Neorhizobium galegae: one gene and its partners. The protein of the gene in region 1 binds, or shares a complex with, the protein of each later gene. Links are inferred from orthologs where the notes say so. Each region holds a gene or a part of one and is shown on either strand. Other genes may lie near its edges.

Region 1 (2,924 bases):
AAGATGGGCAAGGACGAAATCATCCTGATGAATCTGTCGGGCCGTGGAGACAAGGATATCTTCACCGTCGCCAAGATTCTCGGAATGGAAGTGTGATATGACGACACGCATGGACAATCGTTTCGCGGCCCTCAAGGCAGAAGGCCGCCCCGCCCTGATCACCTATTTCATGGGCGGCGATCCGGACTTCGAGACCTCGCTCGGCATCATGAAAGCGCTGCCCGGCGCCGGCGCCGATATCATCGAGCTCGGCATGCCGTTCTCCGATCCGATGGCCGACGGCCCGGCGATCCAGATGGCCGGCCAGCGCGCCCTGAAGGGTGGCCAGACGCTCGCAAAGACGCTCGAACTCGCACGCAGGTTCCGCGAAGGCGATGCCGAGACGCCGATCGTCATGATGGGCTACTACAACCCGATCTATGTCTACGGCGTCGAGAAATTCCTCGATGACGCGATCGCCTCCGGCATCGACGGCCTGATCGTCGTCGACCTGCCGCCGGAAATGGATGACGAGCTCTGCATCCCGGCGCTTGCAAAGGGCGTCAACTTCATCAGGCTTGCCACGCCGACTACCGACGACAAGCGTCTGCCGGCTGTTCTCAAAAACACCTCCGGCTTCGTCTATTACGTCTCGATGAACGGCATTACCGGTTCGGCGCTGCCCGATCCGTCGCTGGTATCCGGCGCGGTCAACCGCATCAAGGGCCATACGGCTCTGCCGGTCTGTGTCGGTTTCGGCGTCAAGACCGCCGATCACGCCAAGGCAATCGGCGCTGCGGCGGATGGTGTCGTTGTCGGCTCGGCAATCGTCAGCCAGATCGCCGGCAGCCTCACCAAGGATGGCAAGGCCGGTCCGGATACCGTGGCTGCAGTCGCAACCCTGGTTCGGGGCCTTGCAACCGGCGTGCGCGCTGCCCGCCTTGTTGCCGCCGAATAGTTTCCCACATTAGGCTTGAGTTAATCGGGAGTACGCCAAGTGAACTGGATCACCAATTACGTCCGGCCGCGCATCAACTCCATGCTCGGTCGTCCCAACCGGGACGTTCCGGAAAATCTCTGGATCAAGTGCCCGGAAACCGGGGAAATGGTCTTTCATAAGGACCTGGAAGAAAACAAGTGGGTCATCCCCGCTTCCGGCTTCCACATGAAGATGCCCGCCAAGTCCCGTCTCGTCGATCTCTTCGACGGCGGTGTCTTCGAAGCGTTTCCGCAGCCGAAGGTCGCCCAGGATCCGCTGAAATTCCGCGATTCGAAGCGTTATGCCGACCGTCTGAAGGACAGCCGCATCAAGACCGAGCAGGAGGACACGATCCTCGCCGGTCTCGGCGAAGTCCAGGGCCTCAAGCTCGTGGCCATCGTCCATGAATTCAACTTCATCGGTGGTTCGCTCGGCATGGCGGCCGGCGAGGCGATCGTCCGGGCTTGCGAACGGGCCGTGACCGAAAAATGCCCGCTGGTGATCTTCCCGGCTTCCGGCGGCGCGCGCATGCAGGAAGGCATCCTGTCGCTGATGCAGCTGCCGCGCACCACGGTCGCGGTCGACATGCTGAAGGAAGCGGGCCTGCCTTATATCGTCGTCCTGACCAACCCGACGACCGGCGGCGTCACCGCCTCCTATGCCATGCTGGGTGATGTCCATATCGCCGAGCCGGGCGCTGAAATCGGTTTCGCCGGCAAGCGCGTCATCGAGCAGACGCTGCGCGAAAAGCTCCCGGAAGGTTTCCAGACCTCGGAATACCTGCTGGAGCATGGCATGGTCGATATGGTGGTGAAGCGCCACGACATTCCGTCGACGCTGGCCAAAACCCTGAAGATGCTGACGAAACAGCCTGTCCAGGAAGCGCTCCCGGCGCCCATCGCGCTCAGCGCTTGACCGAAAGAGAGCATCGAAAGCCGGAGCGGCGGGATGACGACCATGAACGAGCCCGTTGTGAGCGAGGCCGAGCGGGAAATTGAACGACTGATGACCCTTCATCCGAAGGGTTTCGATCTTTCGCTCGACAGAATTACCCGCCTGCTCGAAATGCTGGGCAATCCGCACAAGAAGCTGCCGCGGGTCATCCATGTGGCCGGCACCAACGGCAAGGGCTCCGTGACCGCCTTCTGCCGCGCCCTGCTCGAGGCGGGCGGTTACGCGACGCATGTCCACACGTCCCCACATCTCGTGCACTGGCACGAACGCTATCGGATCGGCGTCAAGGGCGGCCGCAGCCAGATCGTCAGCGACGAGATGCTGGCAGATGCCCTGCGGCGCATCGCGGCGGCCAATGACGGCCAGATGATCACCGTCTTCGAAATCCTGACGGCCGCGACTTTCCTGTTGTTCTCCGAACAGCCGGGCGATGCGGTGATCCTCGAGGTCGGCCTCGGTGGCCGCTTCGATGCCACCAACGTCATTTCCGATCCGGCCGTTTCGGTCATCATGCCGATCTCGCTCGATCATCAGGCCTATCTCGGCGATCGGGTCGAACTGATTGCCGCCGAAAAGGCCGGCATCATGAAGCGCGGCCGTCCCGTCGTCATCGGCCATCAGGAATTCGAAGCGGCCCGCGACGTGCTGGTCTCGACCGCCGACCGGCTCGGCTGTCCGACCGCCGTTTACGGCCAGGAATTTTCCGCCCACGAGGAGTTCGGCCGGCTGATCTACCAGGACGAATTCGGTCTTGCCGATCTGCCGCTGCCGCGGCTGCCGGGCCGCCATCAATATGCCAATGCTGCCGCCGCCATTCGTGCCGTCAAGGCTGCTGGCTTTACCGTCACCGAAGCGATGATGGAAAAGGCGATGGCGGCCGTCGAATGGCCGGCCCGCCTCCAGAAGCTGACCGAAGGCAAACTACTCCAATATGCGCCCGAAGGCTCTGAAATCTGGCTGGATGGCGGGCACAATCCCGGCGCCGGCGAGGTGATCGCCGAGGCAATGGCCT
Region 2 (2,938 bases), 4.1 Mb from region 1 along the record:
AGGTTTTGCTGCCTCGTCCCAGGCGAGAAAACTGTCGGCCATGCGGCAGTTCTACAAATTCCTCTATGCCGAGGGCCTGCGCGGCGACGATCCCACCGCCGTCCTCGATGCACCGAAAAAAGGCCGCTCGCTGCCGAAGATCATGAGCGAGAACGACGTGACGCGGCTCCTGGACCTGGCCGCAAGGGAAGCCGCCGAACCCGGCCCGGATCAGCTTGCGCGGCTCAGAATGCTGGCGCTGCTCGAACTTCTCTACGCAACCGGCATGCGCGTCAGCGAACTCGTGTCGCTGCCGGTCAAGGTTCTCGATCAGGAAGGACGCTTTCTGATCATCCGCGGCAAGGGCAACAAGGAACGGCTGGTGCCGCTATCCCGGTCGGCGATCGCCGCCCTCGGACCCTATGGCCTGGCCCGCCAGGCCTCGCTCGCCAAGACAGGCGACAGTCCCTGGCTCTTCCCGTCCGCCGGCAAGGAGGGGTATTTACCGAGGCAGGTATTTGCCCGCGACCTCAAGGGTCTGGCGGCGCGCGCCGGACTTAGAGCCGCCGCAATCTCTCCCCATGTGATGCGCCATGCCTTCGCAAGCCACCTCCTCCAGAATGGGGCAGACCTTCGAGTTGTGCAGGAACTGCTCGGCCATTCCGACATTTCCACCACTCAAATCTACACGCATGTACTGGAAGAAAGGCTGCGAGAGCTGGTTCAAACACACCACCCTCTTGCAAAACAGGCCAAAAACCGGGATTAGAGGCCCCAAACACAAAATGGGAACTCCGTGTTCCTGAGATAAAACAACCGGAAACCGGCTCTCATGCAGACTTATCTCGATTTCGAAAAGCCCATCTCGGACCTCGAAGGCAAGATTCACGAGCTCAAAAAGCTCGCCTCCGAGGACGAAAGCATCGATACGTCCGAGGAAATCGGCAGGCTGGAGACCCGGGTCAGGGAAGCCACAAGGGAAATCTATTCCAAGCTTGGTGCCTGGGAGAAAACGCAGGTCGCGCGCCATCCGCAGCGACCGCATTTCCTCGATTATTCCGCCCATCTCTTCACCGATTTCACGCCGCTCGCCGGCGACCGCAATTTCGGCGAGGACGCCGCCATCCAGGCCGGCCTTGCCCGCTTCAACGGCATGGCCGTTGCCGTTATCGGCCAGGAAAAGGGCCATGACACCAAGACCCGCCTGAAGCACAATTTCGGCAGCCCGCGTCCGGAAGGCTATCGCAAGGCGATCCGGATCATGGAAATGGCCGATCGTTTCCACCTGCCCGTGATCACCCTCATCGACACCGCAGGCGCCTATCCCGGCGTCGGCGCCGAGGAACGCGGCCAGGCGGAGGCCATCGCCCGCTCGACCGAAATGTGCCTCGGCCTGAAAGTGCCGATGGTTTCGGTCGTGATCGGCGAAGGCGGCTCCGGCGGCGCGATCGCGATTGCCACCGGCAACCGCGTCTACATGCTCGAACATTCGATCTATTCGGTCATCTCGCCGGAAGGTGCGGCATCGATCCTCTGGCGCGATTCGACCCGCGCACGCGAAGCTGCGACCAACATGAAGATCACCGCCGAAGACCTGAAGGGCCTTGGCATCATCGACGACATCATTCCGGAGCCGGTCGGCGGCGCGCATCGCGAACCCGAGGCCGTCATCACCGCGACGGGCAAGGTCATCGCTTCGGCGCTGGAAGATCTCGGCAGGCTTTCGGGCGACGAAGTGCGGGCTGCGCGCCGGCAGAAATTCCTCGATATCGGCCGCAATCTCTGATCTTCGGGCCTCCGCCACGCCAATAGCCAAATTTGGCCATATTGCTGATAACATTGGGTGCCGGGCGGTTTTGCTGGACAGGCCGGCGCAAGCGGTTAAGAATATGTAAAGATTACCGCTTTATTCATAGAAGTCCTGTACCGAATTCTTTCGTCGTTCCAAGTCTATGTGGTCCGTACCGATGCGCCTGAAACACATCGCTTTTGCTCTCCTCGTGGCAACTGCCCTGACGGGCTGCAACGACACGCTCGATTCCGCGAGCATCGACCTGAAGAGCGTCAAGAACAAGGTCGAGCAGCCCCTGCCTTCGAGCATTCTCGCCGAGATGCAGAAGAAGAACATGCCGCGCACTTCGCCGATCATGATCCGCATCCTCAAGGAAGAGGGCAAGCTGGAAGTCTGGAAGGCCAGGGCCGACAACCGTTTCGAGGTGATCAAGAGCTACGACATCTGCGCCTGGTCCGGAAAGCTCGGCCCGAAGGTCAAGGAAGGCGACCGCCAGGCCCCGGAAGGTTTCTACAGCCTGACGCCGGCACACCTGAACCCGAATTCCAAATATTATCTCGCCATCAATACCGGCTTCCCGAACCGCTACGACGCCGCAAACGGCCGCAACGGTTCGAACCTGATGATCCATGGCGCCTGCTCGTCGTCCGGCTGCTATTCGATGACCGACGAACAGGTTCTGGAAATCTACGCTTTTGCGCGCGACGCCTTCAAGGGCGGCCAGACCTCCGTGCAGCTCCAGGCTCTCCCCTTCCGCATGACCGCGGAGAACATGGTGCGCCACCGCGACAGCCAGAACTTCGACTTCTGGAAGATGATCAAGGTCGGCTACGACAATTTCGAAGTCACCAAGCGTCCGCCGGAAGTCAATGTCTGCGAGAAGAAATACGTTTTCAACCAGCAGCTCTCCGGCAATGGCACGTTTGCTCCCGCCAGCGCCTGCCCGCCCATGTCGACGCCTCCCGCGCTCGTTTCGGCGCTGACCTCCTACGAAAAGACCTATCAGGTCGCCTACGAGAAGGCCTTGGAGAAATTCGACGGCAAGGTCTGGTATGAACCGACCGAAGCCGAACGCAAGGCCGTGGTCGCCGACAAGCGCAAGGGCCGCGATATCGCCTATGCGCCGACGGGAACCTCGCTCGAAGCCGGCAAGCTGCTGAGCCAGTC
Region 3 (3,116 bases), 1.7 Mb from region 1 along the record:
TGGCGATATCCGGATTGTCGACCAGGTCCTGGAAAAGCGGCAGCGTCGTCTTGATGCCGTCCACGACGAACTCGTCCAGCACGCGCCGCAGACGCATCATGCATTCGACGCGGGTGCGTCCGTGCACGATCAGCTTGCCGATCAGGCTGTCGTAATAGGGCGGGATCTTGTAGCCGGCATAGGCGCCCGAATCGACGCGCACGCCGAGGCCGCCCGGTGCATGGAAATGCGTAATCGTGCCGGGCGACGGCACGAAGGTGCGCGGGTCCTCGGCATTGATGCGGCATTCGATGGCATGGCCGGAGAACACGATGTCTTCCTGGCGCACGGACAGGCCGCCGCCGGAGGCGACGCGGATCTGTTCGTGCACGAGGTCGATGCCGGTGATCGCTTCGGTGATCGGATGTTCGACCTGAAGGCGGGTGTTCATTTCGATGAAATAGAACTCGCCGTTTTCGTAGAGGAACTCGACCGTGCCGGCGCCGCGATACTTCAGCTTGCGCATGGCATCGGCGCAGATCTCGCCGATCTTCATGCGCTGCTCGACATTGAGGGCAGGGGAATTGGCTTCTTCCCAGACCTTCTGGTGGCGGCGCTGCAGCGAGCAGTCGCGCTCGCCGAGATGAATGGCATTGCCTTCACCGTCGCCGACGACCTGGATTTCGATATGGCGCGGTTTCCCGAGATATTTTTCCATGTAGACGGCATCGTTGCCGAAAGCGGCGAGCGCTTCGGAACGGGCAGTCGACACGGCTTCGTCGAGATCGGCCTCAGTCTTGGCGACCTTCATGCCACGTCCGCCGCCGCCGGCCGTTGCCTTGATCAGCACCGGGAAGCCGATCTGGCGGGCGATTTCCATCGCATTCTCGGGCTTCACTTCGCCATCCGAGCCGGGAACGACGGGAATGCCGAGTTGCTGCGCGGTCTGCTTGGCGGTGATCTTGTCGCCCATGATGCGGATATGGTCGGCGGTCGGGCCGATGAAGGTGATGCCGTGCGCGTCGAGGATATCCGCGAACTTGGCGTTTTCCGACAGGAAGCCGTAGCCCGGATGCACGGCGTCGGCGCCGGTGATTTCGCAGGCGGCGACGATCTGGTGAATGTTGAGATAGCTGTCGCGCGAGGGCGGCGGACCGATGCACACACTTTCGTCGGCAAGCCGCACATGCATGGCGTCGGCATCCGCAGTGGAATGGACCGCGACGGTCGCGATGCCGAGTTCCTTGCAGGCGCGAAGCACGCGAAGCGCGATTTCACCGCGGTTGGCTATGAGGATCTTGGAAATCATGGATGCGCCTTACTCGATGACGACGAGTGGCTGGCCGTACTCGACGGGCTGAGCGTCGTTGACCAGGATTTCCGTGACCTTGCCGGAGCGCGGCGCTGGAATCTGGTTCATCGTCTTCATGGCCTCGATGATCAGCAGCGTCTGGCCTTCCTTGACGGTGGCGCCGACTTCGACGAAGGCGCGCGAACCCGGGGCCGGGGAGAGGTAGATGGTGCCGACCATCGGCGCAGTGACCGCGTTCTTGTTGTCCTGGATTGCCGGCGCTGCTGCGGCTACGGGAGCTGCAGCCGGGGCATAGGCGGGCGCTGCGACCGGAGCCTGGACATATTGAGTCGTACCGACGCGCGATACACGAATACGCACATCGTCCTGTTCGACTTCGATCTCGGTGAGGTCGGTATCGTTGAGGATGTTCGCGAGGTCGCGGATCAGTCCCTTGTCGATACCGTTCTTCTTGTCAGACATGGCAAACCCTATTGTTCTGTTTATCTTGTCAGGCGGTAATGGATTTCAAGGCGTGCAGCGCCAGAATGTAGCTCGCGGTGCCAAAACCGCAGATCACGCCCTTTACCGCCGGTGCGATCATCGAATGATGGCGGAACTCCTCCCGCGCGTGGACATTCGAGATATGAAGCTCGATCACCGGCACGGAGATCGCCTTGATGGCGTCGTGCAATGCAATCGAGGTATGGGTATAGGCGCCTGCGTTGATGGCGACGCCGACGGCTTTTTCATTGGCCTCGTGCATCCAGTCGATCAGCACGCCTTCGTGATTGCTCTGGCGAAAATCGACATCGAAGCCGAGTTCCCTGCCGGCGGCGATACAGTCCTTCTCGACGTCCTTCAGCGTGGCCGCACCGTAGATGCCTGGCTCGCGCTTGCCCAGCATGTTGAGATTGGGGCCGTTGAGGACGAAGATCGTCTTGCTCATCACTGATCTATTGTTCCATGCAAAAATTCAGGGGCCACCTATAGACCGCCGAGGCGGCAAGGGAAAGCCCCCGCCGCGCCGAAAGCCCGGGAGTCCACTGCGATGGAACATCTGTCGGTCAGAGGGTGTCCTGTCAGCAGGTCGCCTTGCCGCAGGCGCGCACGTTGGCGACCTTCTGCTCGATGGTTTCGAGGCCGACGGCGCCGAAGACGGCTTCGTCGCCGACCACATAGGTCGGCGTGCCGGTGATGCCGATCGCGTTGGCGAGCTGGTAGGCGCCGCGCACCAGGTCGTCGTTCGGCTGGTCGGCCATCGACTTGCGGATCGCTGCCTCCTTGACGCCGAGCGCCCCGGCGACCGCGATGGCCGTCGCTTCCGAGGCGTGGGGCTTGCCGCTGAGCAGTTCGCGATGGAATTCCGCATATTTTTCCGGCGCGACCAGGCGCACGGCGTTGGCCACCCGATGAGCGGCGACCGAGTCCGGTCCGAGGATCGGGAATTCCTTGAGGATGAAACGGACGTTCTTATCCTTGGAAAGGATGTCGTCCATGTCGGAGAGCGCCCGCTTGCAGTAGCCGCAATTGTAATCGAAGAATTCGACGACCGTGACGTCGCCCTTCGGATTGCCGAGCGTGATGTCGGTCGGCGAGGAGAAGATCGCCTGCTTGTTGTCCGCGATCCCCTTGGTCGATTGCTCGACGCGCTGGGTCTGCTGCTTGGCCTCCAGCGCGTTCTGGACTTCGACCAGCACTTCCGGGTTCTGCAGCAGGTATTCGCGGATAAACTGGCCCATTTCCTTCTTCTGCTGGTCGTCCAGGGCAACAGCCGGGGCGGCCACGGAAAATGCCAGGGCCAGCATCGAGCCGGCGGCCAATGTCCTGAAAACGGGCGTCTTGA

The links.
Region 2: the proteins of accD (region 1) and LZK81_RS20310 are in contact, whole or in part, in a solved structure (PDB 8UXZ), measured with the Escherichia coli proteins. The link is inferred for Neorhizobium galegae from one-to-one orthologs.
Region 3: the proteins of accD (region 1) and accB are in contact, whole or in part, in a solved structure (PDB 8UXZ), measured with the Escherichia coli proteins. The link is inferred for Neorhizobium galegae from one-to-one orthologs.

What each region holds. Positions count from the first base shown.
Region 1 is NZ_CP090095.1:17,739-20,662, forward strand. What follows is about bases 158-2,924. They hold accD (acetyl-CoA carboxylase, carboxyltransferase subunit beta), read left to right. Parts: upstream 158-976; coding sequence 977-1,873; downstream 1,874-2,924. Other genes in these bases: trpA (tryptophan synthase subunit alpha), read left to right, coding at 158-937; LZK81_RS00110 (bifunctional folylpolyglutamate synthase/dihydrofolate synthase), read left to right, coding at 1,907-2,924. In the rest of the region: trpB (tryptophan synthase subunit beta), read left to right, coding at 1-96; more of trpA, read left to right, coding at 98-157.
Region 2 is NZ_CP090095.1:4,133,559-4,136,496, forward strand. What follows is about bases 8-2,788. They hold LZK81_RS20310 (acetyl-CoA carboxylase carboxyltransferase subunit alpha), read left to right. Parts: upstream 8-811; coding sequence 812-1,765; downstream 1,766-2,788. Other genes in these bases: xerD (site-specific tyrosine recombinase XerD), read left to right, coding at 8-748; LZK81_RS20315 (L,D-transpeptidase family protein), read left to right, coding at 1,947-2,788. In the rest of the region: more of xerD, read left to right, coding at 1-7; more of LZK81_RS20315, read left to right, coding at 2,789-2,938. UniProt on the Escherichia coli protein: Component of the acetyl coenzyme A carboxylase (ACC) complex. First, biotin carboxylase catalyzes the carboxylation of biotin on its carrier protein (BCCP) and then the CO(2) group is transferred by the carboxyltransferase to acetyl-CoA to form malonyl-CoA.
Region 3 is NZ_CP090095.1:1,670,490-1,673,605, forward strand. Bases 26-2,984 are described here. They hold accB (acetyl-CoA carboxylase biotin carboxyl carrier protein), read right to left. Parts: upstream 1,754-2,984; coding sequence 1,298-1,753; downstream 26-1,297. Other genes in these bases: accC (acetyl-CoA carboxylase biotin carboxylase subunit), read right to left, coding at 26-1,288; aroQ (type II 3-dehydroquinate dehydratase), read right to left, coding at 1,782-2,219; LZK81_RS08385 (DsbA family protein), read right to left, coding at 2,353-2,984. Outside these bases: more of accC, read right to left, coding at 1-25; more of LZK81_RS08385, read right to left, coding at 2,985-3,116. UniProt on the Escherichia coli protein: This protein is a component of the acetyl coenzyme A carboxylase complex; first, biotin carboxylase catalyzes the carboxylation of the carrier protein and then the transcarboxylase transfers the carboxyl group to form malonyl-CoA.